Regions from separate parts of the Exiguobacterium sp. s56 genome, predicted to be linked through region 3. Evidence: riboswitches for the same ligand, from Rfam matches in the RefSeq annotation. Region 3 holds a riboswitch; each other region holds the start of a gene.
What was found. A riboswitch is a leader RNA that binds a small molecule or an ion and turns the genes downstream of it on or off. The one in region 3 is predicted to bind S-adenosylmethionine.

Region 1: linked by a shared signal. The riboswitch ahead of msrA (peptide-methionine (S)-S-oxide reductase MsrA) and the one ahead of KNP71_RS11055 (Na+/H+ antiporter NhaC family protein) in region 3 are both predicted to bind S-adenosylmethionine.
Region 2: linked by a shared signal. The riboswitch ahead of KNP71_RS13095 (MetQ/NlpA family ABC transporter substrate-binding protein) and the one ahead of KNP71_RS11055 (Na+/H+ antiporter NhaC family protein) in region 3 are both predicted to bind S-adenosylmethionine.

What each region holds. Positions count from the first base shown of each region.
Region 1 covers NZ_JACSLR010000002.1:7,333-18,149, forward strand. The annotation lists gene KNP71_RS02970 (GTP-binding protein) at 1-1,023, opposite strand, end outside; gene KNP71_RS02975 (hypothetical protein) at 1,126-1,389, opposite strand; gene KNP71_RS02980 (SMP-30/gluconolactonase/LRE family protein) at 1,402-2,283, opposite strand; gene rlmN (dual-specificity RNA methyltransferase RlmN) at 2,460-3,521, opposite strand; gene KNP71_RS02990 (amidase family protein) at 3,591-4,994, opposite strand; gene KNP71_RS02995 (hypothetical protein) at 5,106-5,267, shown strand; SAM riboswitch class I at 5,312-5,413, shown strand; gene msrA (peptide-methionine (S)-S-oxide reductase MsrA) at 5,478-5,990, shown strand; gene KNP71_RS03005 (GRP family sugar transporter) at 6,020-6,883, opposite strand; tRNA gene KNP71_RS03010 (tRNA-Ala) at 7,018-7,090, shown strand; gene KNP71_RS03015 (four-helix bundle copper-binding protein) at 7,204-7,536, shown strand; gene KNP71_RS03020 (3'-5' exonuclease) at 7,602-8,168, shown strand; gene KNP71_RS03025 (bifunctional glycosyltransferase family 2/GtrA family protein) at 8,212-9,273, opposite strand; gene KNP71_RS03030 (sodium:calcium antiporter) at 9,376-10,377, opposite strand; gene KNP71_RS03035 (HD domain-containing protein) at 10,585-10,817, opposite strand, start outside.
Region 2 covers NZ_JACSLR010000015.1:35,693-46,509, reverse strand. The annotation lists gene KNP71_RS13145 (MalY/PatB family protein) at 1-1,085, opposite strand, end outside; gene KNP71_RS13140 (M48 family metallopeptidase) at 1,202-1,858, shown strand; gene KNP71_RS13135 (methyl-accepting chemotaxis protein) at 1,896-2,801, opposite strand; gene KNP71_RS13130 (hypothetical protein) at 3,005-3,409, opposite strand; gene KNP71_RS13125 (hypothetical protein) at 3,444-4,700, opposite strand; gene KNP71_RS13120 (hypothetical protein) at 4,712-6,004, opposite strand; gene KNP71_RS13115 (DUF302 domain-containing protein) at 6,109-6,492, opposite strand; gene KNP71_RS13110 (Spx/MgsR family RNA polymerase-binding regulatory protein) at 6,665-7,060, shown strand; gene KNP71_RS13105 (methionine ABC transporter permease) at 7,088-7,750, opposite strand; gene KNP71_RS13100 (methionine ABC transporter ATP-binding protein) at 7,722-8,756, opposite strand; gene KNP71_RS13095 (MetQ/NlpA family ABC transporter substrate-binding protein) at 8,766-9,587, opposite strand; SAM riboswitch class I at 9,660-9,764, opposite strand; gene KNP71_RS13090 (iron-containing alcohol dehydrogenase family protein) at 9,805-10,817, opposite strand, start outside.
Region 3 covers NZ_JACSLR010000011.1:43,553-54,369, forward strand. The annotation lists gene KNP71_RS11050 (GGDEF domain-containing protein) at 1-1,577, shown strand, start outside; SAM riboswitch class I at 1,674-1,769, shown strand; gene KNP71_RS11055 (Na+/H+ antiporter NhaC family protein) at 1,822-3,123, shown strand; gene KNP71_RS11060 (TVP38/TMEM64 family protein) at 3,151-3,795, opposite strand; gene trhO (oxygen-dependent tRNA uridine(34) hydroxylase TrhO) at 4,021-4,962, shown strand; gene KNP71_RS11070 (divergent PAP2 family protein) at 5,079-5,504, shown strand; gene KNP71_RS11075 (PucR family transcriptional regulator) at 5,607-6,830, shown strand; gene ald (alanine dehydrogenase) at 6,960-8,090, shown strand; gene murB (UDP-N-acetylmuramate dehydrogenase) at 8,184-9,104, opposite strand; gene KNP71_RS11090 (diacylglycerol/polyprenol kinase family protein) at 9,260-9,910, opposite strand; gene KNP71_RS11095 (DUF1836 domain-containing protein) at 10,059-10,682, shown strand; gene KNP71_RS11100 (LURP-one-related family protein) at 10,751-10,817, opposite strand, start outside.

The sequences.
Region 1 (10,817 bases), on a different contig from region 3:
GACGTAGTCGGCGGCGAGCTCAGGTTCTGCCGTGAACATGAGACTCCGCTCTTCCTCCGGCAGCGTCGCGAGCCAACGTCCCGCGTGTTCGAGCGTCGATGCGTACCCCGCTTGCGAGAACAGGCAGGCGATGTCGTTCCGGGAGGCGATCCATAAGAAACCTTTGGCGCGGACGACTTGATCCGGGAACGCCTCGATCCAGGCGTGGAGCCGCTCCGGATGAAACGGACGGCGGCGGCGATAGACGAACGAACTGATGCCGTATTCCTCCGTCTCTGGTGTGTGTGTCTCGGCCTCTAGTTCTTGAATCCAGCCGGCGGCGTGCATCGCCTGCTCGAAATCGAAAAGATTGACGTCCAACAGCTCCGTCAACTCCACGTTCGCGTAAACTGACGTCAACAGTTTGGCGGTTGGATTGAGCGCCTTCAACAGCCCGGCCATCTCACCGAGTTCTGTCTCGGTCACGCGGTCCGCCTTGTTCAAGACGATGATGTCCGCGAACTCGATTTGGTCGACAAGCAGGTCGACGACCTCGCGGACGTCCGTCTCATCGATGGCCTGCTTCCGTTCATGAAGCGACTCGCCCGAGTTGAAATCTTTCAAGAACCGATACGCATCGACGACCGTCACCATCGCATCGATATAGACACGGCTCGTCAAGTCGATGCCAAGGGCGTCATCGGCGTATGTAAACGTTTGAGCGACCGGAATCGGTTCTGAGATGCCAGATGACTCGATGATAATCCCGTCGAGCTCACGGTCGTTCGTGATGTCCTGTACCGCTTCGAGCAGGTCCTCACGGAGCGTGCAACAGATGCAGCCGTTCGATAGCTCGACCAATTTTTCGTCCGTCCGCGAGAAACCGTTCTGCTCGATCAATCGTTCGTCGATGTTCAACTCGCTCATGTCGTTGACGATGACCGCATATTTCTTGCCGGACCGATTGTTCAACAGATGATTCATCAACGTCGTCTTGCCGCTCCCTAAATAACCGGACAGCACCGTGATTGGAATTCGTTTCATGTATCTTCACTCCTAAATCGTAATCATTACTCTTTAGATAATGACGGGTCACCTTTGTCTTGTCAAGAAAAAACACGCCCGTTCCCGGACGTGTTCCTTTCCCTATTCTTCCAACGCCTTGCGTTCCGCCTCGGAGCGGGGATACGTGTTCGCTTGCCACTCGGCCCGATAAATCGAATCGAGTTGCGTCAGACCGACCTCATCCTCATCCTTATCGGCATCGACACTCGGGGCCTCATCCCAGCGCGGATTCAAATACGTGTGGTCGTCTTCCTGGTTCGAATCCAATAGTTTTTGAATCCCGACCCGGGCCACTGCCGCGAGTGCCAAACCGATGCCTGCACGAACGAGCAATCGCTTCACCATCTCTTTACCTCCTTATCGTCCAAACCGATAGAGCGGCATCCCTTTCACGTCTGTATCGATTTTAAAGACCGACCCCGCGTCCGGATGGGCTTTGAGTGCCTCGTCATCCATTCCTTCACGAGCCGTCGTGATGGCGAGTTGGTTCAAGTCGTCACCGACGAAACAGCACGATGTGACGTTCGGGGCCGGCACGAGCACCTCGAGCACTTTTTCACCCGTCTCCGGGTTCCAGCGCGAGACGCGGCCGCCGGCGAAGTGTGCAATCCATAAGAACCCTTCCTCATCGGACGTCATGCCGTCCGGGAATCCTTCCTCGACGGTGAAATCGATGATGGCCTCCCCTTCGCCGAGCGTACCCGTCTTCAAGTCAAAGGCGTATTTACGGACCGTCTCGGTCGGTGTATCGATATGATAGAACGTCGAATGGTCGGGTGACCATGTCAGTCCGTTCGATAATGTCAACTCGCTCAACATGACCTCGGTCGTGCCGTCGCGATTCAGGCGGTATAGTGTCGCTTGTTCCGCCTCGTCTTCAAGATGGAGCGTGCCGGCGAAGATGCGTCCGTACGGGTCGGCTTTCCCGTCATTGAAGCGGAGCTTTCCTTCCGGGTCGTCGAGTTCGACGATTTTATCGAGCTCTTTTGACGTCTCGTCCCACTCATAAATCCCGTCTTTCAAGCCGACGACGACGCCGTCCGTCACTTTCGGGACCGCGAACCCGATCTGTTGTCCCATATCGAACGACGACAATTCATCTTCCTTCTCATCGTACCACCAAAGTGTATGTCCCTCGATATCGACCCAATAGAAGCGTTTCAGTTCCGCATCCCAACACGGGCCTTCCCCAAGCGTATTTCGAACTCGAATCCATAACGCAGCGTTTACTGTCTCCATTGAATTGCCTCCACTCTCTACATTGATTTCAAGTGACTATTCCCTGAGGGGGCAATCTCTATTCAACATTTCCCAAAATAGCAACCGCTCGGAAGAAAAATATTGAACCGGGCCGGCATCCTTCTAGGGCAGAAGACAAAAAAACTCCTTGAATCATGAGATTCAAGGAGTCCCTGTCATTTTGCGCCTTCGACATTCATATGCTTGCTGCGCAACTGGCCACAGGCCGCATCGATATCAGTCCCGTGCTCGAGACGGACACCGGTATTGATGCCCCGCTTCTTCAAGACGTCATAAAACGCCATGATGTCCTCAGACGTGCTCCGCTCATACTGAATATGCTCGTTGACCGGATTGTACGGAATCAAGTTGACGTATGACTTGTCTTTAATATCGTCAATCAAGTCGGCGAGTTCCTCGGCGTGCTCCGGCAAATCGTTCACTTTCGATAAGAGAATATATTCGAACGTGATGCGTTTGTTCGTCTTCTCGACGTAATAACGGATGGCCGGCATGAGCTTGTCGAGCGGGAACGCCCGGTTGATTTTCATGATTTGCGTCCGCAACGCATCGTTCGGGGCGTGGAGTGACAGCGCCAAATTGATGCGAAGATCGAGGTCCGCGAATTTGTAAATCTTGTCGGCGAGACCGCTCGTCGACACGTTGATTTTACGCGGTGCGATGGCGAGTCCGCGTTCGTCTTTGACGACACGGAGGAAATCGACCAAGTTATCGAAGTTATCGAACGGTTCCCCGATTCCCATGACGACGATATGACTGACGCGGGCACCTTCCCCGACCTCGTCCAAATAATGTTGCACGGTCATGATCTGTTCGACGACTTCGCCGGCCGTCAAATCGCGCGTCTTCTTCAAGAGACCGCTCGCACAGAAGCTACAGCCGATGTTGCAGCCGACTTGCGTCGTCACACAGACCGAACGTCCGTATTTGTGACGCATGAGCACCGTCTCGATATAGTGTCCGTCATGCAGTTTAAGTAAAAATTTGACCGTCCCGTCGCCCGCTTCTTGTTTGACGAACAGGTCTTGCGTCGAGATGACGTATTCGGCGGCGAGCGCCTCACGTACCTCGGCCCGTACCGAGATGTCCTCGATGTGCTTGACTCGGTCGATATAGAGCGAGTCCCAGATTTGTCTAGCGTGGAAGGCGCTGTATCCCCAAGAGACGCACGCTTCCGTCAGCTGATCGAATGTCAGCCCGTATATAGATGGTTTCATTGCTATCTGTCCTTTCTTCAATCCACATACGTACCATTGTAGCGGACGTGGACGACCGGTGCAACGTTCTTATAACGGTGGGACGGGACGTGTCACGTGACGCTCGAACGCATAGGCGAGACGAATCAAGTCGCGTTCGGCATAGCTCGTCCCGGTGAATGATAGACCGAACGGGGCCCCGCTCGCCTTCAAGCGATACGGGATCGTGACGGTCGGATGGCCGGCTTTCGCCGCCATGTCATAATTGTGGTCATGCGGCAAGACGAGCGCATGAAGTTCCTGCTCGGCCAACAATCGGTCGATGCCGTCCGTCTTGGCGTGATAGACGTCGTCGAGGCGGCGCATCAAATAGGCGTCCTCAATCAAGCGACCCGATTGTTCGTTCGCTTTCTCGAACGTCTTCTGTCCGTGCGGAATCGTCTCCGGATGACTGTTGTTCCAATTAATCAAATCCGACAACGTCTCATACGGGAGCTTCGTCGAGGCGAGATACGCCTCGATTCCGAGCTTGAACTCATGATACAGGATATCCCCTTGGTCGAGCCCTGCTTTCGACGGCAGTTCGACGGTGACGACCTCGATGCCGCTCTGTTTCAGCAATGCGATTGCTTCGTCGTAGAGCACCTGCTCTTCTTCCGACAAATCGGTCTTGACGACGCCGACACGCATCCCGACTGCTTGCCGCTCATCGAGACAAGTCCGGTAAGGCGGACCGGCCGGAAGATGCGCCGTCGCTGGGTCAGCGGGATCTTCCCCGACCATCGCCTCAAGGGCGAGCACCGCATCCCGGAGTGTCCGTGCCATCGGGCCGGCCGTGTCTTGCGACCGGGAGATCGGGATGATGCCGCTGCGGCTAATCAACCCGACGGTCGGTTTGATACCAACGATTCCGTTATGGACGCTCGGGTGGATAATCGAGCCGCTCGTCTCGCTGCCGACGGCGAGCAACGTCAAGTTGGCCGCGACCGCTGACGCCGAACCTGAACTCGACCCTCCGACATCGAGCTTGTCCCCATATGGATTGAGCGTCTGGCCACCGACCCCACTCCAGCCGTTCGGCATGCCCTCGGTCAAAAAGTTGGCCCATTCGGACAAGTTCGCTTTCCCGAGGATGATGGCCCCGCTCGCGCGCAGGCTTTGGACGAGATGGGCGTCCCGGCCGGCGAAGTGATGCGCGAGGGCGACGGCCCCGGCCGTCGTCTTCATCAATCCGGCCGTCTCGACATTGTCTTTAATCAACACCGGGATGCCGAGCAACGGCAAGCGGTCACCTCGTCGAAACGCCCGGTCGGCCGCCTCGGCCTCGAACAAGGCGTCCGGGTTCACTTGAATGACCGCTCTCAGCTTATCGTTCAACTGGGCGATTCGAGTCAAATAATAGGCCGTCACGTCACGCGCCGTGAACGTTCCTTCTTTATATCCGCGATGGGCGGTCTCGATATCGAGTTCGAAACATGTGTTTGGTTCAGTCATATAGATTCCTCCTTTGGTCACTCGATGGTATTCGCTATCGCCACATGATTTCCTGTTTTCGTTCGCCAACGAATATGTAACTTGGTACACTGAAAGAAAAGGGAGGTTACTATGAACCGTTCGTACGTTCTCGTCTTATTGTCCGTCTTTGCCTTGTTCTTCTTACAGCTATATGCCGGGGACGCTCCGTATACGCTACCGCTCTCCATCGTCCTCGTCATCTTGATTCTCGGCGCCACCTTGGTCCAACTTCGACGCAAACCAAACCGTTGACGCCGCTTCAAATCTGATGGTATGATGCTCTCACCAACTACATATCGATATCTCGAGTGAACGAGAGACCTGGCTCTATGACTTCACAGCAACCTGCTTCGGCAAGGTGCTACTTCCAGCAAGGCAGTTTGCCTTGGCCGATATGACAGAGCGCTCATGTCGATGACATGGGCGCTTTTTTTTGGAAATGAACATGAGGGGGACTTATTAATGGAAAAAGCAACATTCGCAGGCGGCTGTTTTTGGTGCATGGTGACGCCGTTCGAGGAACAACCTGGCATCGAGTCAATCGTATCCGGTTATACGGGAGGTCACGTCAATGACCCGACGTATGAACAAGTGAAGACAGGGACGACGGGACACTATGAGGTCGTCGAGATCACGTTCGACCCGACGCTGTTCGCTTATGAACGACTGCTCGAACTATATTGGATTCAGACCGACCCGACCGATGACGGCGGCCAGTTCCAAGACCGCGGCAGCCAATATGCGCCGGCCATCTTCTATCATACGGAAGACCAACGCGTGAAAGCAGAACAGAGTCGCGACGCGCTCGCGGCGAGCGGACGCTTCAAACAGCCGATTGTCACGAAGATTCTACCGGCCGACACGTTCTATCCGGCCGAGGAATATCATCAAGACTTCCATAAAAAAAATCCGGCCCACTATAAAGAGGACCGGAAGAAATCTGGGCGCGACGCATTCATCGAGCAAGCCTGGTAAACAAAAGACGGGTCGTCTGACCCGTCTTTTTAGCTCTTGGCAATCCCGAGCATGAATCCGGCCACGACGATGAGCCCGATTCCCATAAAGACGAAGACCCGTTCTTTCGTCGTCTTCTCTTCTTTCAATAGATAAATCCCGCCGAGCGTCGCCACGACGACGTTCAATTGGGACAAGGCGAATGACGTCGCGATGCCGACCTCACCGCTTGACACGAACAGCCCGAAGTTCCCGATCCCCCAAGCGAGACCGGCCAAAATGTTTTTGAACGTCTTCGGGTCGAACTTCTTCACATCTTTCTCACGCAGGCTGAACAAGAGCGCCGCGACGAACATCCCGACCGACTGCGGCAAGATGGCCGTGATGCCGTCGACCTCGAAATAGTTCGTCAAGACGGCATACGTCACATAACCGATACTCGACACGAGCAGGACGAGCAAACCTTTCTTCAAGGCGCCGCTGCTATCGCCATCTTTTTGTTGTTGGTATGACGTCAGTGCCGCCCCGATGATAATCAACACGAGCGCAGAAAAGCCGAGCCACAACTCGGTCGTCGTCTTCCAATCGCCGAGCACGATGACCCCGAACAACGACGTCCCGACGAGTTGCATCCCGGTGCTGATCGGCATCGCTTTCGATACACTTAAAATTTGGAACGACTGGAACTGTAAATATTGCCCGAGTGCCCAGAACACACCAGATATGAAGCCGGTCACGATTGCGAGCGTCGTGAACTCCGGATTGAAGACGAGTGCGATGATGACCGCCATCACCATCGCCCCAATCGTCGTCCCGATTAACTGTTGAATCGGCTTGCCGCCGACTTTCGAGACGATGAGTGGGATACTCCCCCACATCAAGGCAGGTAAGAGTGCGAGTAAAATCATTTCCATAGATAACACCTGCTTTCGTAGAATAACATTACCCATGATTTTCCCACGTTTACGCCCGATTAAACTTTGTTCAAAAAAATTTAAAAATACCCATTGCCAAATGTTTTACTAGGATGATATAATAATTTTCGAACGGGGCATTAGCTCAGCTGGGAGAGCGCCACGCTGGCAGCGTGGAGGTCAGCGGTTCGAGCCCGCTATGCTCCATTATGGAAGTCACCACTCATTTGAGGGGTGACTTTTTTGCGTCTCCGCCCGGTTTAAGTCACCTGGTAGCGGGTAATGATTGTAAGACATCATTATTCTAAGGGGGACTTACTATGGATCGTGCCTCTGTCGAAGAGACCATTTTAGCCGTCATCGACTGTATGCGGGCAAGCAATCACTGTTTCTCAAAATGTTTACAAGAAGAGGATTTATTGATGGTCGCCGAGTGTATCCGGCTGACGAAAGAATGTTCGGAAGTGTGTGCGCTCGCCTTGAACGCGCTCGAGACCGATTCGGCTTTCACCAAACCGATTGCTGCACTCTGCGCCCAGGTGTGCGACACGTGCGCCGTCGAATGTGGCCGCCATTTGCATGACCATTGCCAACGTTGTTCCGAAGCGTGTCTCCGCTGTGCCGAGGCGTGTCGCAACCTCGTGGCCGCATAATCGCTTTTTAGTCTAACGATATGTTAGACTTTTTTTATACTTGTTTTATGAGAAAGGGACCGATTATGTCACATTCAATTCTTGCCATCGACGTCGAGACGGCCAACCGCGATAGTCGCAGCATCTGCTCTGTCGGCTGGAGCCTACTCGTCGACGGTGAAATCATCGAGACGAACCAACTACTCGTCAATCCAGAAGAAGACTTTGACGCAGGCAATATCCGCGTCCACGGCATCCGGCCGAGCGACGTCTGGGACGCCCCAGCCTTACCCGAGGTGCTTGAACAGCTCTATCCGACGCTGCGGGATGTCGACCTCGTCATGGCGCACAACGCCTCATTCGATATGGGCGCTTTCAAGAAAGCGATCGCCAAATATGATTTATATACGTTTCCGACGATCGAGTACGGCTGTACCGTCAAGCTGTCGCGAAAACTGTATCCTGGACTGCCGAATCACAAGCTGAACACGATGGCGGAATATTTGAACGTCCCGTTCATCCATCACGATGCGGCTGAAGATGCCCGCGTCTGCGCGTTGCTCATGCGCGACATGATGCAGAAGACCGGGATTCATGACCCGCGTGAACTGCACCGCTATACATCGGTCAAGCTCGGGAAGCTCGCCTATTGACCCATAAGCATGCCAGACAGGCCAAGACAATCGTCTTGGCCTGTCACCGTTTAAAGATCCATCTTTTTTGGACGTAATAACTGACGACGAACAAAAGGCTGTCGACGAGCACTTTAATCCACACTTCCCCGTCCCGAAACAACAGGAACAATACATAGACGAGACCGGCCGACAACGCCATCTGCACGCCGACGAGACCGAAGTATTTCGGCATCGCCCGTCTCGCTTTCGAATGGAACACGACTTTTCGGTTGACGATGTAATTGAATAAGGACGAGATGATGCGGGCCAATACCGTCGCAATCAAGACATGGGTCGTCTCGAACCACGGGTTCAATAAAAAGATGAATAAGGCATAGGCGCCGATATCTAATAAGAATGAGGCGACCGAGGATAATGAATAGGCTAAAAACATCCGATAAATCAGAATTGAGTCGATGACCGGCCGAAAATGGGACGAAGCGTTCTCGGCCACATACACGGTTTGAATCGGAATCTGTTGAATCGGGACTTGCCAACGTTTCGTGAACGTCAACATGTTCATCTCGAACTCATAGCGGTTCCCAGGCACATCCAGCAACTGTTCCGCATAGCGCAATGGAACCGCCCGTAGACCGGTTTGGGTATCTTTCAGCCGAAGTCCGCTGCCGACGAGCATGACACCACGGGTCATCTGGTTCCCGAATCGGCTCCGGAACGGAATGTGTGCGCCCGAGAAATCACGGCAACCCATGACCAGATGATGCGGCCGCTGAATACCCGCCTCATATACATGTCTTACATCTTCCGGCAGATGTTGTCCGTCCGCATCGACGGTGATGACACCATGCGTACCGGGGAATCGTTCGACGACGTGACGAATCCCCGTCTTCAACGCCGCACCCTTGCCTTGATTCCGTTCATGGACGAGAACAGTCGTCACCCACTTCCCGACCTCATCGAAGACAGTTTGGGACGTCTCGGCACTTCCATCGTTCACGACGATGACATGGACAAACCCTGTCTCTTTCAGCTCGCGGACAAGTGTGAGAAGCGCTTGATCCGGATTATAGGCCGGAATCACGACGACATACTTATCTAGACGTTCCACGGAATGCATTTGCATCGCCACCCCTCCTTCCCTCCTTCTATACCCAAGACGATGAAAAGTGATTCCTCGGTCCGCGGCAAATAAAAAACACGGTGCCTCGGAGGACACCGTGCCAGATTAACCGATGAAGATGAAGTAAGACGAAGCGAAGTAGACGAGTACGACGAGCACTGACGGCAAGACATAGCGGAACTTCGACGTCACGTCTTTACGAAGGAGCGTATACATGACCAACACCGACAAAATCGTGATGCCGATCGCCGTCACTAAGTGAGACGCAGCCACGTCGGCCAGAATCGAACCGTCTTGGTAAAACGCGTCCGACATGGCGATGATGAGCATGTTGAAGATGTTGCTTCCCAAAATCGAACCGAACGCCAAGTTGACGTTACGAAGTTTCAAGGCGACAAATACCGATACAGCCTCCGGGAGCGAGGTCGTCGCGGCAATCAAGAAGCTACCGACGAAGCTCGAACCGAGACCCGTGACGACGGCGATCTGATCGCCCAATACCGATAGTGCTGTCCCCGCCCCCATGATGACGAGTGCGGCGATGATGAAGCCGATGACCGCACGTTTGACCGTGATCGAACTCGTCGCACTCGCGCCGATTTCTTGTACGGCCTCATGTGCAGCTTCCCGCTCGACGGCAGGTTGTTGCGGGCGCTTGCCGATATAGTAAATCCCGATCCCGTACAATACCGCGATCAACAAGGCGTCAATTCCGATGCCGAGAATCGTGAAATCGATGCGCACGATCAGGGCAATCATCGTGACGAGCGTCAACATGAGACCTAGACCAGCTGTATAGAGATGATCTCGACTCGCCTCATTGAACATGCGCTTCTGACGATAGAAGAGGTCGAACATCGCCAAGATGAAGATGTTGAACAAGTTCGACCCGAGCATGTTACCGATGGCGATATCCGGGTTGTTGATCAAGACAGCCGAGACACTCGTCGTCACTTCCGGCAACGATGTCGCACCCGCCAGCAGCACTGTCCCGACGAGCATCCCGCTCATCGTCGACTTCTCACTGATGACGTCAGCGTAAGTCGAGAGTTTCATGGCGGCATACACGGTGATGGCAGCGGCCAAGATGAAATAAATAAATACCATTTGAATAAATCTCCCCTTTTCGTGAATTCAAAAAGACATTTTTATGGACGCCGAAAAAGCATCCATAAAAAGGTCTTGCGGACTTGGTAAGAAGCTCGATGGACCGAGTGCATTGCACCGTAATGACGACCCATCGACCACAGGTGTGGTCGCTACTCCCCCTCTTATGTTCACGACGAATATATCACGTTACATCTCATTTGACAATCATTTGACCTTTAAATGTGAAATGACGTCATCGACTGGCATCGCCGTCCGGTAAGACAGTTCTTCAATCGCTTGAAGCATCGGGAGCGGTAACGGTTCCCAGAGTCCTCCTTCTTTCAATTGAGCGGACAGGCCGTCAAGCTCCGGTTGATTGACGTCCGTGACGTGACGATAGCCTTCACGCATCGCCTCATGGATCTCATAGGCGGTCTGACAGAGCGTCGACGTCTCTT
Region 2 (10,817 bases), on a different contig from region 3:
TCGAACGTCTCGCCCGACTCCCCGAACGGGTGACCTGGCGACAAGAACAGACGGACTTCCTCGTGCAACCACTTCTTCCGCGGTTCCGTTTCGAAATTGAGCGCCTTGAAGTCGATCCAGAGGAGATAACTCGCCTCAGGCATGTACGTCTTCAATTGGGGCAGCTCTTCCTGGAACCGCTCGACGAGGTACGTCGCCTGCTCCTCGAGTTCGGCCGTCAATTGGTCGAGCCAACGCTCGGCCCGTGAGTCGGAATAGGCGGCGATGATGGCCGTGTTCGCGAACGGTGTCGGTAACACATGGTGTTTGTTTTGGACTTGGATAATCCGTTTTCGCATCGCATCGTCCGGACAGATGATGTACGACGCGAACAGCCCCGCGATATTGAACGCCTTCGACGGTGCACTCACCGTGATGACCGAGTCATCGAGGCGATTGAGGGCGGTATGCCGTTGTGACGGATAGGTCAAGTCGGCATGAATTTCATCGGCGACGAGGATGACGTCATGGCGACGTGCCAGCTCGACGACTTGCTTCAGCTCGGACTCGGTCCATACCCGTCCGACCGGGTTGTGCGGCGAGCAGAGCAAGAACAACTTCGCCTTCTGCATCTGTGTCTCGAGCGCGTCAAAGTCCATCTCGTAGCGACCATCGACTTGACGGAGCGGAGCGTCGAGCAACTCCCGTTTCAACCCGGTGACCAGTTCATGAAATGGCGGATAGACGGGCGACTGGATGACGACCCCATCCCCTTCCTCCGTCAACGCCTCGACGATATGCGTCAATCCCGGTACGACGCCACTCGAGAACAAGACGTGATCGGCATCGACCTTGAGCCCGTGACGACGGTCATACCAAGAACTCACGGCTGCTTGCGCCTCTCTCGAGAACAATGTGTACCCGAACTCTCCTGTCGCGGCCCGTGCCGTCAGCGCCTCCGAGATGGACGGTGCCGTGCGGATATCGATGTCTGCGACCCACAGCGGCAAGACGTCATCTGTCAAATGGAACCAGCGGTCGAGCCCGTCCCATTTCACCGAATCCGTTCCCGTCCGGTCAAGCGATTGATGTAAGATTGATTTCATGTTCATCCCTCCTACTCCTACTGTAACAAAAAACGAGCGTTCGAGTCCGCAAAACGATGGCGGATTCGAGACGCGTCGGCTATAATCGACCGAGATACTTCAAGGAGGTGAACCCGATGACCGTGACCGTCATCCGCCATAAACGCCGGAAACGGGCGGCTTTCTTCGTGACGCCGGACGGCATCGAGCTGCGGATTCCAGCTAGGCTCCCGAACCGAGTCGTCGAGACAATATTGACGGAACATGCCGGCTGGATCGAAGATCGCCTCGCGGCACTGCCCAAGCGTGACGTCTTACCAGCCGACAGACTGCTTTTGCACGGAGAGACGTTTTCGCTCGTGAAAAGCAATACCGAGACAAGGTTCCGCTTCGACGGCGAAAACTTTTACTGTCCTGCGAAGTGGGACGAATCATCGCTTCGGAAAGCGTACGAGGTCTGGCTACGAGAACGGGCCCTCGCTTATGTGATGGAAAGGTCCCCCCACTATGAACGTCAACTTGGTGTGAAGGCGGAACGAATCCGCATCGGCCACCAAAAGACGCGCTGGGGGTCATGCAGCTCGACCGGGACGATCTCGATCAACGTCCGGCTCATGCTCGCCCCGCAGGACGTCATGGATTATGTCATCGCCCACGAATGGGTCCATCTCGTTCATTTCGACCACTCGAAAGCGTTCTGGTCGAAGCTTGCGTCAGTGTATCCAAACGTCGCCGGCGCGATGGCCTGGTTGAAACAGCATGGCCATACGCTGCAAATCAAAAAAACCAATTGAACGTGTCCCTTGTCAGGAGGCATGTCCGATTGGTTTTTTAAATGGCGGAAGTGAACCGCTCGGCTGTGCCGTTCAGCGATTCGGCCGACTGTTCGATATGCTCGAACCGCTCAAGCGTCTGTTCCATGATGCGGACACTCTCTTGAATGTCTGTACTGGAGCGGGATACGCCGTCGACGATTGAGACGAGCTCTTTGTTCATCCCGTCCGTGTTCGCGCGCACTTCGATGACGGCGCGTTCGACGAGACGTGACAGGTTCCGGACCTCGGTCGCGACGACGTTGAAGCCGAGACCGTGCTCACCTGCCCGTGCGGCCTCGATGGCGGCGTTGAGCGACAACAAGTTCGTCTGGGCGGCAATTTCCTTGATTGTGCTAGCGATTTTCGTGATCTCGGCGGCCTGCTCTTGCAAGTTCGTGAGCGTTTTCAAGTTTTGATTCGAGTCCGCATCAAGGCGTTCGATCGTCCGTTTCAACTGTTGACTCTCTTCCATGCCACGCCGGGCCCGGTCGTCAAGATTAGCGGCCATGTCACGGAACGAGCGCGCGTATTCTTCGATCGTCTGTTGGCGACTCGTGATGTCGGAGGCGATTTTGACGACGCCGACGACTTCATCCTGTTCATAGATTGGCATATAGGTCGCTTCGAGCCAAATTGAATCACCGCGGGCGTCGATGCGCTCGATTTTGTCGGCCGAACTGAAGCCGTCGAACAGCTTGTTCCAAAACGCTTGATAGTCCGGACTGCTGACGAAACTTGGCGTGCAGAACAAGTGATGGTGCATCCCGATAATTTCGTCACGTTTATATTTCATTGCCTTGGAGAAGAGGTCGTTCACATCGACGACGCGTCGTTGACGGTCGAATCGGATCATCGCCACGTTGGCCTCGAGGGCACGGAGCACCTCAGGGGATGAGAGGCTAGCAAACTTTGTCAGTTCCATTCCGATTATTCCTACCTTCTTTTCTCGATTTCCTTTAGTGCTTTATTCCTGGAATGTAGCGGAATTCTAGTGTACCCTGTGCGAAAATTCCTGAATAGCGTCGGTTTTTGAAATCGAGTCAATATCTTGAATTTGAAGTGTTTTCCAGTTGGTTCACTGCTAAGTCCATGAACAAAGGACCCGTGCCATGCACGGGTCCCCTATCATTCCTGGTCATCGAATATTGATTTGAACAGCGTGACTTGGTCGGCCGTGAGTTCACCCCGGCTGTCCTTTGGATCGATGCCGCCGATTATCTGTTCTTCGTACCAAATCCCGAAGTCGAGTGAACGTTCTGGCGCATCGTTCGGCGTGAACACGAACGTCGCTTTCACATCCGGTTCCCGCTCGATCGGGACGGGCTGGTCTTCCCACTCGACTTCCTCCGTCGTTCGATCAAGCTCGGCATTCGTCTCAGCGTCGGTAATGGTGCGTGTCGGCCCGTATTCCCCATCAGTATGTATCGTATGGTACTCGATACGAGACGGATCCACGTCTTCCTCGCTACTCGCACAACCTCCAAGCAACAGTCCCGCGCAGATGACATATCCAACTAACATGCGTTTCAACAGAACATTCCTCCTCGATTTACAACCAATCCGTTCATTCGAAAGCCTGTGGGAATAACTCTTGGAACGTCTCCGCCCCAGCGCTCGACAGTTTGAACACTTCCCCGGACTTCACGTCTTTCACGAAGACATCGACTTTCTTCGACCGTTGCTGGTAACTGACATCGAACTGTTGACCGAGATTCCCGTGCAACAGCGTCAAATACTTATAGTCTTCCGTCTCACCACTCTTCGTCGACGGGCGCGCGGTCTCGATGGCTTCGATCAATCGATCATACGCCTCGCCTCTAACATTCACCGCATCAGGGTAAGGGAGCGGGACTTCGCGGTGATACGGATACTGATGGAGGTAAGCGACCGCTATCTCGTCTAGATCTGCAGGATCTGTAAGGAGAGGGCTCGTTCGATAGCGCATCGACACGGTTTTTGTTACGTTTTGTCCGTCCACGTCAATCGTGAGGTCATATAGCGGATAAGGTGTCATCGGTTCCATCGTGCCACCGTTATGGATTCGACGGAAGGTTAAACTGTCAGCCCCGTTGAGCAAATCGGCATCTTGTAAAATGGAGGAGGAATAGCGAGCCTTGTCTCCACCATAAGACTGGAGCAGATGAGGCATGTTCGTGGCCTTATCTCGTCCTAATGCGATAAACACATCGGACGGTCTAAGGTTCGGCAAAAAGTGGAAGAATGGGTTAAAGTAGCCCCCTTCTTCAATCCCAATCTCAACCGTGCCGCTAAATCCAGGCGAAATCCTCATAAGTGTGACCGGATACGGTTCCATGTCTTGTCCATTGTCATAGAAGGCGTCCGGCTTATGTAACGCAGCCCGTTCATTTGCGGTCGCGATATGGACGGTCGGAAGGAACGAAATCTCCGTGCCGACCTCGTCTTTCAAGTAGGCAGGTCTTTCTGCAAGCTCGACGGCCCCGTACCCTTCCATCCCGTCCATCCGGTCTGATTTACAGAGCGCATAGATTGTATCCCCCTCGACATAGGTCACTTCATTAAAACTATATCCATAATAGTCATCATTCATAAGCGGGGCCCGGGTCGCATACGCCATCCCGAGGATTGAAAACGTCTCTCCATCTAGTTCGGTCAGTCGTTCCTTGTCTTCACATTGGTTCAAAATTGTTTCGGCATCCACTACAGGCTCTTGACTGTTCAACGTAACCCGTTCGGCTTGCCAGTGCTCCTCGATATGGCCATAGCGGACGACGTCCACGTCTTCCGAGCAGCCTGCCGTCAACCATAACAGTGACAATGACATCAACGCTCGTTTCTTCATGTTCAAGCCACTCATTTCTTCTTCAAGTCAGGGAAGTAGGACAAGAACGTCTCGGCCCCTTCGCTCGTCAGTTTGTACGTCTCGTCGGTCGAGCGGTCGGTCACGTAAATATCCATCTTTTTCGAGCGCTGTTTATACGTCACCTCGAACTCTTGTCCCTTGTGTCCATCGACGATTGTTAGAAGCGGATAGTCGCCTTCATCACCTTGACGCTTCGTCGGTTCAGCGGAATCGATTGCTTGGACGAGGTCATCCATATCGTTCCCCGCTGCTTTTAAAAGAACCGGGTATGACAACGGAGATTCCGGGTTGAACGGCTGTTGATGAAGATAAACGAGTGGACCGACCACAAGTGGCATGTAGTCTTCGTCGGGGTGTGTCTCGAGCTGCTTTCGTTCCGCTGTCGATAATAAGTCAGAGGTGCGGTATGTGAACGTCATCGTCTCATTGACGACTTTTCCGTCACGAGTATAGGTGAACTCATACAATGGATAAGTCTGGTCCGGGATGAGCTCCGTCTCGAGGGGGAGGCGCTCGACGCTCAACGCTTCATATGTAAGCCCTTCTGCGGTTTGGTCAATCATCGACTCGAGTGGAGTCACCGAGAAATAAAGGTCCGCAAACATGAGCAGCAAATACGGTTTCTCAGTAATCGTGTCGTAACCGATCGCTACTTTGATGTCTTTCATGCTGGCCATCGACGGATCGAACGAGAACAACGGATATGGACTCGGCATTCCCCCGATTTCTACTTCAATCTCACCGTACAGAGCCGGGGAAAAGGCGACGAGCGTTTCGAGGAACGGTTCAATCCGGTTGCCTGACTCGTTCAATTCATCGGCATCCCGTAAGGCGGTTTTGGCGGACTTATCGGCCGGACCGACGATTGGATAACGACCGATCGGTGTCCCCGTTGATACGTCCACATCGTCAGGGAACGACTCGATCACTTCCGCCGAGAAGCGGTTCGAGACCGTGTCACGACAAAGCACATAATTCTCATCCCCTTTCATATATGATACGGCCTTGAACGCATACTCCTCACCCGTGTCCGTCATCGGATAGCGGTTCGCCACGATCGTATCGAACACAATCAAGTCGCCTTCCAGCTCGGTCGTCAACTTACCGCTACAGGCTTCAAGCGTCTCGTCGGCTGAATGAAGGGAAATCAACTCCTCCTTGGCATACTTACTGACGGTCCAATGCGCGTCGACGTAAGACAAGTTTACGACGTCCGGCTTTTCCCCACCGCAACCAACCAATAAGCCTGTGGATAGTACAAATAAACCGACTAACTTTTTCAAATCATCCGCCCCTCACCATTTATTTGTACCAATTTTACCATTATATTACTTTAGGAGGGAACACGAAAAAAACCGTCCGACGACCTGGACGGGTTCAATGACCGTTACACAGTTTTATCGATGGCTCGGGTCAATCTCGTCTCGACATCGCGTGCCACAGCTTGGAGCGACTCATCCTCGATCAGTTCGATCAGTTTCGTCGGCTTTGGCATCCCGACATGGGTCGACCCGTCTTTCGTGAAGACGGCGAGCTTGCATGGGAGGAAATAACCGCCTTCCCGGTGCGCCGTGATGACTTTTTTCGCTTCTTTTGGATTGCACACTTCGAGGATGCGGTAGTCTCCATCAATCGCTTGGCCTTTCTCTTCGAGCGTCTCACTCAAATTGAAGTCCCAAAGCACCCCGAACTCTTCCTCTTTGAGCGTCGTTTTCAGCTTCTCGACGACCGCTTCGACCGTCTGATCGGTCTTGACCGTGTAATCAAACATGTGAACCCCTCCTAAGATGTAGTCTCTCTCGTCTTGTACCCGAAGTGAGGACCGACAAATCGTCTGTTCGGTCGAAAAAAGTATATGTGATTTGAAACATATTCGATGTCCGTCACGTATGTATGAGAGAAAATAAACAAGTCCATACTTACGTAAAGGAGAAGTGGTTGCCGTGACGGTCACCGTATTCACACATACAAGCTGCAGTTCTTCCCGTAAGACGATCGATTGGTTACGTGAGCAGAACATCCCGTTCATCGAGAAGAAATTGACCGACCAAGGGATGTCGTTCACCGAGTTCAAAGACATGCTCCGCCTCACCGAGAACGGGACGACCGACCTGTTGTCCGTTCAAAAGAGCGTGTACAAACAAGCGGCGGATCACCTTGACGAGATGTCGCTCCGTGAGCTGTACAGCTTCGTGGCGTCGCATCCCCAGATTTTGAAGAGTCCGATCGTCGTCGACGACAATCGGATTCAAATCGGGTTCAGCGAGAAAGAGATTCGTACGTTCATCCCGCGCCATGACCGCATTGCCGAATTGAAACGATTGCTCGACAACAAGTAAGAGCCCTGCCGAAGCAGAGCTCTTTTCTTATGCCTTCTTGAGTCGGGCCGCCAAGCGGTTGCCGAACGACTGAATCGATTGGACGAGTAGAATCAAGACGAAGATGGTCACGTACATGACCTCCGGCTCGAATCGAAGATGCCCGTATTGATAGGCGATATCGCCGAGTCCGCCTGCCCCGACGAGTCCTGCCATCGCGGTCGCCCCGATCAAACCGATCGTCGCAATCGTCAGACCGAGCACGATTGAAGAGCGGGCCTCCCGGATCAACACGTACCAGATGATTTTCCGGGTCGAGATGCCCATCGCTTCATACGCCTCGACGACCCCGCGGTCGACCTCGAGCAGCGCCGACTCCATGAGCCGCGCGATATACGGCGCCGTGAACACGATGAGCGGCAACAGCACGCCTTGGACGCCGATTGTTGTTCCCATGATGAAACGGGTGAACGGGAGGATGAAGAATAAGAGAATGATGAATGGGATTGAACGGACGACGTTGATGACGCTCGACAAGATGCCGTAGAAATAACGGTTGGCGAGCCGCCCGTTCGGTCGCGTCAAGACGAGGAGCGTCCCGAGCGGCAGTCCGATCAACGTCGAGATGACGAGTGCGATGCCGGTCATCGTGAGCGTCTGAATCGTCCCCGTCCAAATCAAGTCACCCCAATTTTCCCAAAACTGAAGCATAGTTCGTCACCTCCTTCACTTTCACACCGCTCGCCTCTAAGAAGCGGACGGCTTGGTCGGTCTGGCCCTCATCGCCGTCCAAATGGACGAGTAGATTACCGACGAGACCTCCTTTAAGCTTTTTGATGCCGCCCCCGATGATGTTCGGCAGCAAGCCGAACCGTTTCGTCAATTGGGCGAGCACGGCCTGTTCACTTTGATGGCCGATGAACGACAAGTTGACGAGCGTCCCGTGCGTGCTCAATTCTTCGACGACCTCTTTCGGGACATCGAGGTTCGTCTTCAAGAACTTGCGCGTCGTCGCATGCTGCGGGTCCGAGAACACGTCGAGCACGTCCCCTTCTTCGATGATCCGGCCGGCCTCGATGACCGCGACCCGGTCGCAGATGCGCTCGATGACTTCCATCTCGTGGGTGATCAAGAAAATCGTCAGCCCGAGCTCGCGATTGATGTCGAGAAGCAGGTCGAGAATCGACTCGGTCGTCTCCGGGTCGAGCGCGCTCGTCGCCTCGTCGCTGAGCAGGATGTCCGGCTCATGTGCGAGGGCGCGGGCGATGGCGACACGTTGCTTCTGTCCGCCCGAAAGTTGCTCCGGATAATGTTTCCGATGATCCGTCAATCCGACGATGTCGAGGTACTTGTCGACGCGTTCGCGGATTATCCGCTTATCGAGTCCTTCGAGACGGAGCGGGATGGCGACGTTCTCTTCGACGGTCGCCGTCTTGAGCAGGTTGTAATGTTGGAAGATCATCCCGATGCGATGACGTAGCTTCGAGAGCCCTCGTTTGTCGAGCTTCGTGACGTCCTGTCCTTCGATTTCGACCTGGCCCGACGTCGGGCGTTCGAGCAGGTTGATCATGCGGATGAGCGTGCTCTTTCCTGCCCCGCTTCGGCCGATGATGCCGAAGATCTCGCCTTTCTCGATGGTGAGCGAGACGTCGTCGAGTGCGGTGACAGCACCTTTATTTACCGTGAACGTCTTCGTGATTCCTTTAAGTGCGATCATAGGCCCTCCTTAAAACGCCGGGACGATTGAGCCGTCGAACGTCTCTTCGATGAACGTCCGGACCTCGTCCGAGTGATAATACGATTTGAGCGTCGCGACGACTTCGTCATCCTTGTTGTCGGTACGGACGACGACGTAGTTCGGATACGGGTTGTCGACCGTGTCTTCATGGAACAAGGCGTCCTCGTTGATCGACAGGCCGGCACCCATCGCGAAGTTCGTGTTGATGGCAGCGAGTGCGACTTCCGGGAGCTGGGTCGGGAGCTGCGACGCCTCGAGTTCGATGAATTCAAGGTTGAGCGGGTTCTCGGCGATGTCACGTTTTGTCGCCTTGTCTGTCAATCCTTCTTTGAGCGTGATGAGTCCCGCTGTCTCATAGAGACGGAGCGCGCGTAGCTCGTTCGCCGGGTCGTTCGGGACGGCGACCTTGTCACCTTCTTTCAAGTCCTCGATGTCGGTCAATTTCTCTGAGTAGAGACCCATCGGGAAAGCGACGGTCTTGAACACGTCGTCGATTTTATAGCCTTTATCGGACTTTTGCAGTTCTAGGAATGAGAGCGTCTGATAACTGTTCACGTCGAGGCTGCCCTCGGCGAGCGCCGTGTTCGGCGTATTATAGTCGTTGAACACTTTGATATCGAGTTCGAGGCCGTCTTCGGCCGCGAGTTCTTTCACTTTCTCGGCGATCTGTTGGTGCGGCCCGCCCGTGACGCCGATCGTGAGCGACTCCGTGCTGAGCGCCTCGCTCGCGTCCGATTGTCCGCATGCTGAGAGCGCGATGGCGGCGAGTAGTGATGTTCCTGCAAGTACTGTTTTCTGTTTGATGTTCATTTGTTTTCCTCCTCCAAAATGAAAGCCCGCTACTCATTCAGAGTGGCGGGCACGACAAGTCAAAGTCGGACACGCTCATCTCCCAGACGATTTCGTCTGTTGGAATTAGCACCATGATCATTACGATCTGGTTGCCGGGTTTCACAGGGCCAGTCCCTCCACCACTCTTGATAAGCAATCGGTCTATTAAGTTGTTATCATCTTACTTTTAATTCTTTTAATTGTAAATAGATAATTGTAAATTTTCAAAAATTATTTTCAGAAAATTTTTATCGAGCGGTTCCGGCAACTGTTGCAGCTCGGTCTCCGTCATGACGGAGTCGACGAGGACCGGGATATGCTCAAATCCGACCCCGAGCGTCTCGAGCGTCGTCGGGGCACCGAACCGTTTCAACCAAGCTTCCAAATACGGAGCATCGGCCGAGCGCCGCAAGCGCTCTTGGATGATCAGGCCGAAGCCGACCTTGTCTCCGTGCAAGAATGAGTGGGTCGACTCGAAGCGGCTGAGCGCATTATGGACCGCATGGCCCACGGCGACGCGTGTCCCGGCGTCACCAAATCCACCGACGGCGCCGCCGATGGCGAGCACGTGATCGACCGCGAAGCGGACGTCGTCACTATACGACTCAAAAGCGTGCTCGCTCAATTCAAGTTCGACGAGACGCCCGCACTGCTCGGCCAAGACGAGTCCGGTGTTGACGCCGGCGTCAGCTGAGCTGTCACCACTCAAATAACGGGCCTCGTAAAACTTCGCGACCGTGTCGATGACACCTGCCCGAAAGTATTCATATGGTGAGCGCGAGATGACCCGTGAGTCAACGATGACCCGTTCGATGACGACGCGGAACATGTCGTAGCGGTCGTAGCTCCCGTCCTCCTGATAGACGACGCTGAGCGGTGTGAACGCCGCACAGTTCGAGGCGAGCGTTGGGACGACGATGAGCGGGACGTTCCGTTGATAGGCGACGAGTTTGGCCGTATCGACGAGCTTGCCACCTCCGACGGCGATTAACACGTCGGCGTCCAACGGTTTGAGCCGTTTGACTTCCGAGTCCGTGCACTCCCCGCTGAACCTTGTTGCCGGATAGTCCGCGATGGCCGGAAAGATGGCTCGGACGACGTCATACCCTTTCTGACCGTGCAGGACGTGGGCACGGCGGCCGTCGACTAAGTCATCAAGACGGTCGAGCGCGTCATCGGCGTGGTCATATTCAAGGACGGCCTGACGAA
Region 3 (10,817 bases):
CCATCGAGCCGTTACCGTTCATCTTGATCGCGTTGCTCGTCATTATTTTTCAAATGGACTCCATTGAACGGAAAGGCGTCTACTTTACCTTTTCAGAAAGTATCGTCTTAATTATTTTTCTATTCTTTGATTTTGAGACAGCGCTGTTCGTCAATCAGATTGGACTACTCGTCTTCCAGTTCGTCAACTTGAAACCGCGCGTCGCGCTTCGACGGTTCCGTTTTACGTATCCGTGGAATGCCATCACGTCATTTTTGGAAATCGCCATCCCGGCCAGCGTCTACTTGGCACTTGGTGGTGTGACCGGTCTCGGATTCTATTCCCAAGACTCGTTCCTCCCGCTTGCCGGTTTGATTATTGCCATCATTTTGAACACGGTCGTCCAAAAGTATCAAGTCGGCTGGTGGTTCCGCGTCGACATCCCGGTCCGCGACTTTTTAAGTATCGCGTTTTACACGTATATCGTCAGTCTCGTCTTCATTTTGGCGGCCTCGCTCTTCCGAGAGACGAACTTGCTCGTCGTCAGCAGTATCGCCGCCGCACTCACGTTCTTTATTAAGCGACTCATCATTCAAAAAGGTCGACAAGACGCCTTCAAATCGTTGATTGAACAATATGATGAAGCAAAAGAAGCCGTATCGCTATCGCAAAGCGAGGCACAAGCCATCGAAGTGTTCCTCAGTCAATGTGAGCGACTCAACGAGTACGATGAAGGGTACGTCGAGTTCAAACTGTTTGATCGCACACTTTACTTTGATTTGAAGACGCGCCAGCCGATCGATCGCCATGTCGTCTTTGAATTACTCGATGCAACCTATCCGAACGAAGCCTCGGTCGAGTACGAGATGCGCTTCGAATGGGACGCCCCGCTGTCGAACGAATTTAATGAAGACTATCATAGCTTCATCTCGGTCCGTTCCGAGGAAATCGAAGGAATCCGCACGTGGATTGTGATGACGGGCGAGCACGTCTATGGCTATCCGCCCATCATTCAACGCGAGATTGTCAAACTGCTCAAGTCGTTCAATCGGACGATCAGTCGTTGTCATGAACGCGACCGCCTCTATACCGAGAGCCGGACGGACAGCTTGACGCTGCTTGCCAATGCACGGGCTTTTTATGAATACGGGATTCAACAGATCTCGGACGGCTCGATGTATCCGATTTCCGTCGCGATGCTCGATATCGACTTCTTCAAAAAAATCAACGACACGCACGGTCACCAAGTCGGAGACAGTGTGCTCCAAGAATTCGGTCGCCGCATTCGTCAAGTGCTCCGCACCGAAGACTTTGCCGCCCGTTACGGTGGTGAAGAGTTCATCTTGCTCTTAAACCGTTGTGATGTTGAGGCCGCCGTCGAGATTGCTGAGCGCATCCGTCAACAAATCGAGAACAAACCGTTCCACGTCGACGGAATCGATATACCCGTCACCGCTTCAATCGGTGTCGATACGATTCAGTCGTTCGGCGACAAACGTCTTGACGATACGATTCGTAACGCTGACCGCGCGCTCTACGTCGGTGGGAAGTACGCCGGTCGCAACCGCGTCGCCCACTATAATTTCTTAACGACCTGACTCGCCCCCACGTTCATCGCGTGGGGGTTTGCTATTGACAAGCAGATTTGAAACAGGTACGTTAGGGAACGTGTCTTATAACTAAATATCACAACTTTTTTATCAAGAGAGACTGAGGGACTGGCCCGATGACGTCTCGGCAGCGGGTAACCTGTGCCAAATCCAGCGAGCGGTCTGCTCGAAAGATGAAAAAAGTGTTTCTTGTAGAGAGAGCCTTTTTTCAGAAGGCTCTCTTTTTATTTTAATGAATGAGGTGAATCGATTGGAACAACCAACAGCTAACAAATGGGCGCTCTTGCCCTTACTCGTCTTCCTCGTCTTCTTTATCGGGGCAGGCATCTACTATGACGACTTTTATAAATTCCCCGTCTTGATTGCGGCCTTGATTGCCGTCATCGTCGCGGCGATGATGACGAAAGGGAGCGTCACCCAGACGGTCGAACGCGTCGCCCAAGGTGCCGGGAACCCGAGCATCCTCATCATGGTGTTCATCTTCTTGCTCGCCGGTGCGTTTTCAAGCGTCGCCGAAGCAATCGGTGCGATTGACGCGACCGTCAATGCGGCATTGACGTTACTACCGCCCTCGCTCCTATTGAGCGGCCTATTCGTCATCGCAGCCTTCATCTCGATGGCGATGGGTACATCGACCGGGACGATTGCCGCACTGGCTCCGATCGCTCTCGGCATCCATGAGGAAAGCGGCGTCAATATCGCCATCGCGGCAGCAGCCGTCGTCGGGGGTGCCATGTTCGGAGATAACTTGTCGTTCATTTCAGACACGACGATCGCAGCCGTCCGCACCCAGCGGACGAACATGCGCGACAAGTTCCGCACCAACTTTTGGATCGTCTTGCCGGCAGCCGTCATCACAACGATTTTACTCGCTGTCCTATCGAGCGGAGAATCCACCATCGAGCCGGCGGCGTTTGAATGGTATAAATTGATTCCGTATCTGGCGGTTATCGTGCTCGCTTTGACGGGAATGAACGTCATCCTTGTCTTGCTCGGCGGCATCGCCCTGACCGGCATCATCGGTCTGTTGGATGGCAGTCTAGCCGTCACCACGTACGTCACCGCCATGGCGGACGGCATGATGGGCATGGCCGAGATTTCACTCCTGACATTGCTCATGGGTGGGCTCGTCGGACTCATCTCGCATAACGGCGGACTCACGTACTTGCGTGACGCGCTCACGTCCCGAATTAAAAGACGGGCCGGCGCGGAGTGGAGCATCGCCGGGCTCGTCAGTGCGACAAACGTCGCGACGGCGAACAACACGATTTCGATTCTCGTGGCTGGGCCGCTCGCCGCGAACATCGCCGACGATTATGACATCGAACGTAAAAAGTCTGCGAGTGTACTCGATATCTTCTCGTGTGGGGTCCAAGGTCTGTTGCCTTACGGGGCACAGCTTCTCATTGCGGCCGAACTGACGAACACGGCATCACCGGCGCTCGTGCCGTATATGTTCTATCCGTTCTTGTTGTTCATTTGCGGAGGATTGGCCATCGCCTTTAACTTCCCGCGTTTCAAAAAACGCGCTTAACGAAAACGACCTTGTGAAGCAGTCGCTTCACAAGGTCGTTTGTCGTTTCGCTTCAAGTTCACGTTTCAGCTGCTCGTTACGTTTTCTGAAGGCACGCCGTTTGAGCAGTTCTTCGAGTCCGCGGCTGATTACCCACAAAACGAACAGCAACAGGACGAGCATCGATAATCGGAACGGGCTTTGAATAAACTCTTCCCACTGGTCACCGATGACAGAGAAAATCAAGACGACGAGCAACTTCCCAAACCCGGCCGCCATAATGAACGTCCGGAGCGGCATTTGGATGAGGGCGAGTAAATACGTAATCAAACTGACCGGAATGAACGGGAGCGAGTAGAGAAACCCGAGCGAGACCGGACTCATATGATTGATGCGTTCGAGCCAATAGACGCCTTGTTTATGCCTCTCGAGCCATCGCGTCATCGGCTTTCGAAAGACGTAGCGAACAGCTGCAAACACAAGAATCGTCCCGAGCAAGCTTCCGACCCACGACAATAACGTCCCGAGCCAAAAACCGTACGTTGCTGCGTTCGCCGAGATAATGAGGACGAGCGGGAGAAATGGAAAGATGGCTTCCAGGAAAGGTGCCCCGAGTCCTGCCCAAGGTCCGCCCGGAAGTCCTTGTAGCCATTCAATCAAGTTTAAAATATATTGTTGGAGTGATGTCAGCATGTCAGTTTCCACCTTCAACTTTCGTTATTCCCTTTTTACCCGATTTCGCTCAGGAAGACGCATCCCCCTGCCCACCGCCGTAAAAAAATAAAAAGTATTTGCGAAATTCCGCTGTGATATCTATCATATAATATGGACTTGTGGTTGCAGGCAAGTCCGTTCGTCGAACGACACAACCCAACGTTCGTTTTCCTGCAAAAAACTGAACACAGGGGAGTAACACACATGGAAACAAAACCAATGCGGGTCTTGCTGTACTATAAGTACGTCAATATCGAAGACCCAGAAACGCTCACACAAGAGCACCTCAAGTATTGCAAGGACCTCGGTATCAAAGGACGCATTTTGATTTCTTCCGAAGGAATCAACGGGACGTGCTCTGGGACTTGGGAACAGACCGAGCAGTACATGAACGACTTGAAAGCGAACCCGCTATTCAGCGACATCGAGTTCAAAATCGATGAAGTCGAAGAGCATGCGTTCTCGAAAATTTTTGTTCGTCATAAGAAAGAGCTTGTGACGTGGCGCTTTGATGGTGAGTTCGACGTGCCTAAACAGCACGGTGCATACCTCGAACCGGCAGAATGGAAAGAGATGATGAATCGCGACGATGTCGTCATCCTCGACGTTCGTAACAACTACGAGTACGATCTTGGTCACTTTAAAAACGCGATCAAAATCGATGTAGAGGCTTCTCGTTACATGCCAGATTGGCTCGAAGAGAACAAGGACCTCTACGAAGGGAAAACGTTACTCACGTACTGTACCGGAGGCGTCCGTTGCGAGAAATTTACCGCATATATGCGTGACCAAGGTCACGACAACATTTTCCACCTTAAAGGCGGCGTCGCCATGTACGGCAAAGACGAAGCCACGAAAGGCGAAGACTGGGAAGGTGAGCTTTACGTCTTTGACGAGCGCATCAACGTCCGGGTCAACACGGTCAACCCGTCCGTTGTTTCGGAGTGTATGCACTGCGGAACGAAGACGGTCCGCTACGTTAATTGTGCCAACCCGGTGTGTAATGCCCAACACTTCTGTTGTGAAGAGTGTGAACCGAAACAAATGCGTTCATGCTCGAAAGAGTGCCAGGAGCATCCACGTAACCGCTATATCATCGAGAATATCGCGGACAAACTTCAGCAGACTGAAGGCGTCGTCGGGTAACAAAAATCGACCAGAAAGCACTTCGAGCCTATGCTCGGGGTGCTTTTTTGACAGAAACTTTACGTCTAGCCGATGACAGAATCGGGTATAGTGTAGATACCATTGTCAGACAGGAAGTGAATCGATTGCTCTTTAACGAACCTTTACTCGCCGCCTTGCTCGCTTGGTTCATCGCACAAGCAGCCAAGCTCGTAACCGAACTCATTAAAACACGAGATTTTGAATTAGAAATCATGTTTGCCTCGGGTGGGATGCCAAGTTCCCACTCTTCGACCGTCGTCGCCTTAGCGACCGTCATCGGTCGAATCGAAGGGCTCGATTCCAGCATGTTCGCGCTCGCCTTGATTTTTGCGACGATCGTCATGTACGATGCGACCGGCGTTCGTCAGGCGGTCGGATTCCAGGCCCGCTTGTTGAACGACTACTTCAAAGGAATCAAGCACGAGACACCCATCTTAAATGAACTGGTCGGTCATACCCCGTTCCAAGTCATCGTCGGGGCTTTACTCGGTCTCGTGGTCGGACTGTTTTTCCCAATTTAATGTGAATGATGCAGGCATGTCGTTCCCCCCTTCTAAAAACTCACCATCTTTTTGTGAACTTTCACAACAGAGACGGTATAGTGAAAGAGAGGAGGAATCGACATGCCTTTTTTGCAGAAATCTTATGAGTCGCTCGATACGCTCGCCGAAGCAATCGGGCAAGCGATTCGGGCCCCCATCACGATTGAGAATCGACACCATCAGTTACTGGCCTATAGCACCCACCCCGACTCGACGGACCCGGCACGAATCGCGACGATTATCGGCCGCCGTGTCCCGGAAGCGGTCATCGAGGACTTATGGGAAAGTGGAATCCTTCAAGAAGTGATCGACCGCGACGAACCGGTCGTCATCCCGGCCCGAATGGCCGTCGGTCTCGGTGAGCGGGCGGCCGTCGTCATCAAGCAACAAGGTGACGTGCTCGGTTACATTTGGAGCCTGGCCCGAACGACGCCGTTCTCAGAACAGGAACTCACCGTCCTACAGGAAGGGGCAAACATCGCCAAAAAATTGTTGATGACCATCGCGATGCACGAACGGCGCATCGACGCCGAATTGGAACGCTTCTTTTTAGAAGTGCTGGCCACTCCCGTCTTATCGCCATCCCACCGCGACCGCTTGAATGAGCTCGCACCGATTGCCGTCGCCAGCCGCCTCACCGTGATTGAATGTGCCCAGCCGGTCACCCCGCAACTGGCGGAACGACTGTTTTATGTATTGGCGACCCAGCAAGCGATTGAAGTCGTCCTGCACGCAATCGATGGCCAGCAGTTACTCGTCTGGCATTATATGAAATCGGACTTGGCCGAGGAAGAAACGGCGCTCTTGCAGTGGGCCGACCGCTTTGAAACGCAGCTCCGAGACAAGTTCATTGAAGCGGAGCCGCGCCTTGGCATCAGTCGACGCTTTTTTGAGAGCGACATGCTCTATGCGGCGATGGAAGAAGCACGACGCGTCACGTCGCTTCGTCGAAAGTTCCCGTATGAGCTTGCGACATCGCGCACGTTCGAACAGATCGGAATTTATCAGCTCGTACCCGATTTGGCCCGACGCATCGGGCTTCGTCTCGAGACGCATCCGACCATCGAGCGCCTACAGGCGTATGACGTCACGCATCATACCGAACTCGTCACGACGCTCGAATGGTATTTCTATTTTGATGGGAACGTCAAGCGTGTCGCCGCTCATCTTCACATCCATCCGAATACCGTGCTCTACCGGATTCGGCGGATTGAAGAACTGACGAACATCACACAAGTCTCGCTCCCTGAACGGGCCGCCGTTTATCTCGCCATTAAGGCCGGTCAATACCGCCAAGACGATTAACGCCTACTTTGTGTTTTTTCACAAAGTGGGCGTTATCACTTTTAGAATCCATGCTAAAGACAGCGTTTTCGGATGGGTCTATACTAGAGGTGTGAACAAATTGTGTCAGTAGAGAAAGGGGAACTTTACATGAAAATCGGGGTATTGAAAGAGATTAAAAACAACGAAAACCGCGTCGCCTTGACGCCGATGGGTGCAGCCGTATTAACTGAACTTGGACACGAGGTCCTCGTCGAGACGGAAGCAGGCGTCGGTAGCGGCTTCACAAATATGGAGTATGTCGATGCGGGGGCAACCATCGTCGACACCGCTGCGGACGTTTGGGGAAACGTGGAATTGGCGTTGAAAGTAAAGGAACCGCAACCATCGGAATATCGTTATTTCCGTCCTGACTTGACCCTCTTCACTTATTTGCATTTGGCGGCCGAACCAGAACTTACGAAAGCACTCGTCGATTCTGGTGTGACGGCCATCGCCTATGAGACGGTCGAGATCGACCGCACATTGCCGCTCCTCACACCGATGAGCGAAGTGGCCGGACGGATGGCTGCTCAAATCGGCGCCCAAATCCTTGAAAAACCGCACGGTGGAAAAGGGATTCTCTTGTCTGGCCTGCCAGGCGTACCACGTGCGAACGTCACCGTCATCGGGGGCGGTGTCGTCGGGATGAATGCCGCCCGCATCGCGATTGGTCTTGGTGCCAACGTCACGATTATGGACATCAGCCCGGCTCGCCTGCGCCAAATCGATGATCAGTTCGGCAACACAATCAACACACTCATCTCAAACAGCTACAATATCGCCAAACAAGTCGCTGAAAGTGACCTTGTCATCGGTGCCGTCCTCATTCCAGGCGCGAAAGCACCGAAGCTCGTCACGAAAGAAATGGTCCAACAGATGTCACCAGGTTCGGTCATCGTCGATGTCGCCATCGACCAAGGCGGAATCTGTGAAACCATCGACCATATCACGACGCATGACGCGCCGACGTACGAGCGTTACGGGGTTCAACACTATGCCGTCGCCAACATGCCAGGTGCTGTCCCACGCACGTCGACACTCGGTTTGACGAACGCAACGATGCCGTATATCGTCGAGTGCGCACAAAAAGGGATTTTCCCGGCACTCCGCGAGAACGCAGCCTTGCTTAAAGGATTGAACGTCATCGACGGGACGGTCACGTATGAAGCCGTCGCCCGCGACCTTGGCTACACGTTCGTCGCTCCAGCCGAAGCCATCACGAAGCAACTACAAGCGTAAACGTAAAGCCGCCAGCATTGTTGCTGGCGGCTTTTTTGATGTCGGCACTCTATAAAAAAACGCTCGAACCGATCGGTTCGAGCGTTTGCGTGCTTATGCGTTCTCGACGGCGATGTCCTCACCGATGATTTTTACTTCTGGTTCAAGCTCAATCTCGAACTTCTCCTTCACCGTCGCCTGGACGTGTCGGATGAGCGAGATGTACTCAGTCGCTGTCGCTTCATCGATATTGACGATGAAGCCGGCATGTTTGAGTGAGACTTCCGCTCCACCGATCCGCTTCCCTTGCAGGCCACAGTCTTGAATCAATTTGCCGGCGAAGTAGCCCGGTGGTCGTTTGAAGACGCTACCGCATGATGGGTACTCGAGCGGTTGCTTCGACTCGCGCTTGTACGTCAAGTCGTCCATGACGTCTTTGATCGCTTCATAGCCGAGCGGTTCGAGTTCAAACGTCGCTTCGAGCACAATCAACCCGTCTTTCGAAATCCGGCTCGTCCGGTAGTCGAGATCGAGTTCGTCTTTCGTAAGTGTCATGAGCTGCCCTTCAGGCGACAACACGACCGCACTCGTGATAACGTCTTTCGTTTCTCCACCGTAGGCGCCTGCGTTCATATACACCGCGCCCCCGACCGTTCCCGGGATGCCACAGGCGAATTCTAAGCCAGATAACTCTTCGGTCAACGCTTGACGTGAGACGTCGATGATGGCCGCACCGGCTTGGGCAATCAGTTGATTCCCGTCTCGACGAATCGTTTTCAGTTCGTTCAAGTTTAAGACGATGCCACGAAGGCCTCCGTCACGGACAATCAAGTTCGACCCGAACCCGAGAATCATGAATGGGACGCTCTCGCGATGGGCGAGCTCAAGCACGGCTTGAACTTCTTCATACGTGTGCGGGGCCACGAAATAATCGGCCTGCCCACCTAATTTTGTATACGTGTGTGCCGACAGCGGCTCATCTTGCTTCACGCGATCGGCCGGAATGATAGTGAGTAGTTGATTTAAAAAGCTCATGCGTTGCCTCAATCCTTTACGTTCAATTTTAAAGCATGCCTCGGTTCGTCAAGAGAGAGGCAGGCACGTCACTGAATGATTTCAGTACGAAACACAGTATACAAATCTTTGACAGGGGTGACAAGCAACGTTTTCTTTACAATGAAGGAATTGGTTTATAACAATAATGATGTAGCAACGGCAACGACGATAGGAATTGTAAAGTTATCCCAATCTCGATACGAAATTGCTTCTGTGAGTGTGGCAATGATTGAAATAATGAATCCATATGTTACCACTTGCCAAAGTGGAATATCATCCCACAAAAATAATAAAAAGAGAACGGCATACGAGCTGAGGAACATGGCCATGCTACCTTGGAACGAGCGCTTCTGTCCGTATAAATCATAGGTCACTGTCCCGTACTTCCGACCGATGAGCGCGGCCAGGCCATCGCCCCACGCCAAGACGAGCGATCCTGCCAAAAAGGCGAGCGGCTCTGATTCAAAGAAGAAGAACAGGATGACGAGCAAGGCGATCGGATAATAGACGGTGCCGAGCGATTTACGTTCCGTCTGATGAACCGGTGACGGACTCTTATAAAGAAGGAACGCGTTCGCGAACGTGAAAAAGACGAGCGGCACGGCGGCGACGTACCAAGTTTCCATTAACCAAACTGCAAGCAGCGACCAATGGCCGACCGCGATATGTACACTTTTACGAATTGTCTCATCCGTCCAGCCGAGGCGTTTGCCAATCTGTTCAAGACCGACGAGAAACACCAGGACAATGACGATGGACAGGATGGAACTGACCCATTCATTCATCTTTGAACCACCTTTATCTACATTTTTTGTACGTTTTCATTATACCTTAATCAAGCGATAGCCTAGCTTCCTTTTCAAACATTTGGTAGAATGAGGTCAAATGACTGTATAGCCAACGAACGAAGGCGGCTATAGAAAGGATGCCTGTATGCGCGACGCAATTTCGATTCAAACTTTGGCTGATTGCCTTCACTATATGCGGGTTGGCGACGTTGACCGGGCCATCTCACTCTTCCCTGAGGACGTACGCGAGCATTTCCCGAAAGAACTTCGTAAAATCCACTTGTTTCATATTGAAAAGAACGGACTGTCAATCAATCAAATCGTCGCTTTGGCGAACACGTTGACCGGAGAGCATTTATCCGCTACCACGATTCAGAACTGGACGAAGCGAGAAGTCCGTAAAATCATCGGGGTTCCCCGGGTCGGAAAGAAATACTCGCTCCAACAAGCGGCCATCATTTATTTGCTGGATGATTTGAAGCACTTGTTCTCACTTGAAGAGACGAGTTCTCTCCTCGCACTCATCTTCAACAATCCTGACCGCGACGAGGACGACCTTATCTCGCCCATCGACTTTTATCGCCTCTACGCCGAGTACGCCAAGTCGACGAGCCCGATCGAGCTCCTCGACACGCGTGCGAAGCGCTCGATCGAAAAGATGGGGGTCACCCACCCGAACATCTTGCACGTCCTCAAACTCTGTCTATACGCCCATCGCGTGACGACACTCGAGATCGAGGCGAAACATTATTTGAACCGCTTCATTTGACCTTCGTCGAATGAGGCTTTTTTTTAGAAAAAAACACCAGTCGCAGTGACTGGTGTTCGTCATATTCATTACACCGATACCGCAATTGGCATCCGTGATTTGACTGTCAGCGTTTTAAGGACAGACAACAACTCG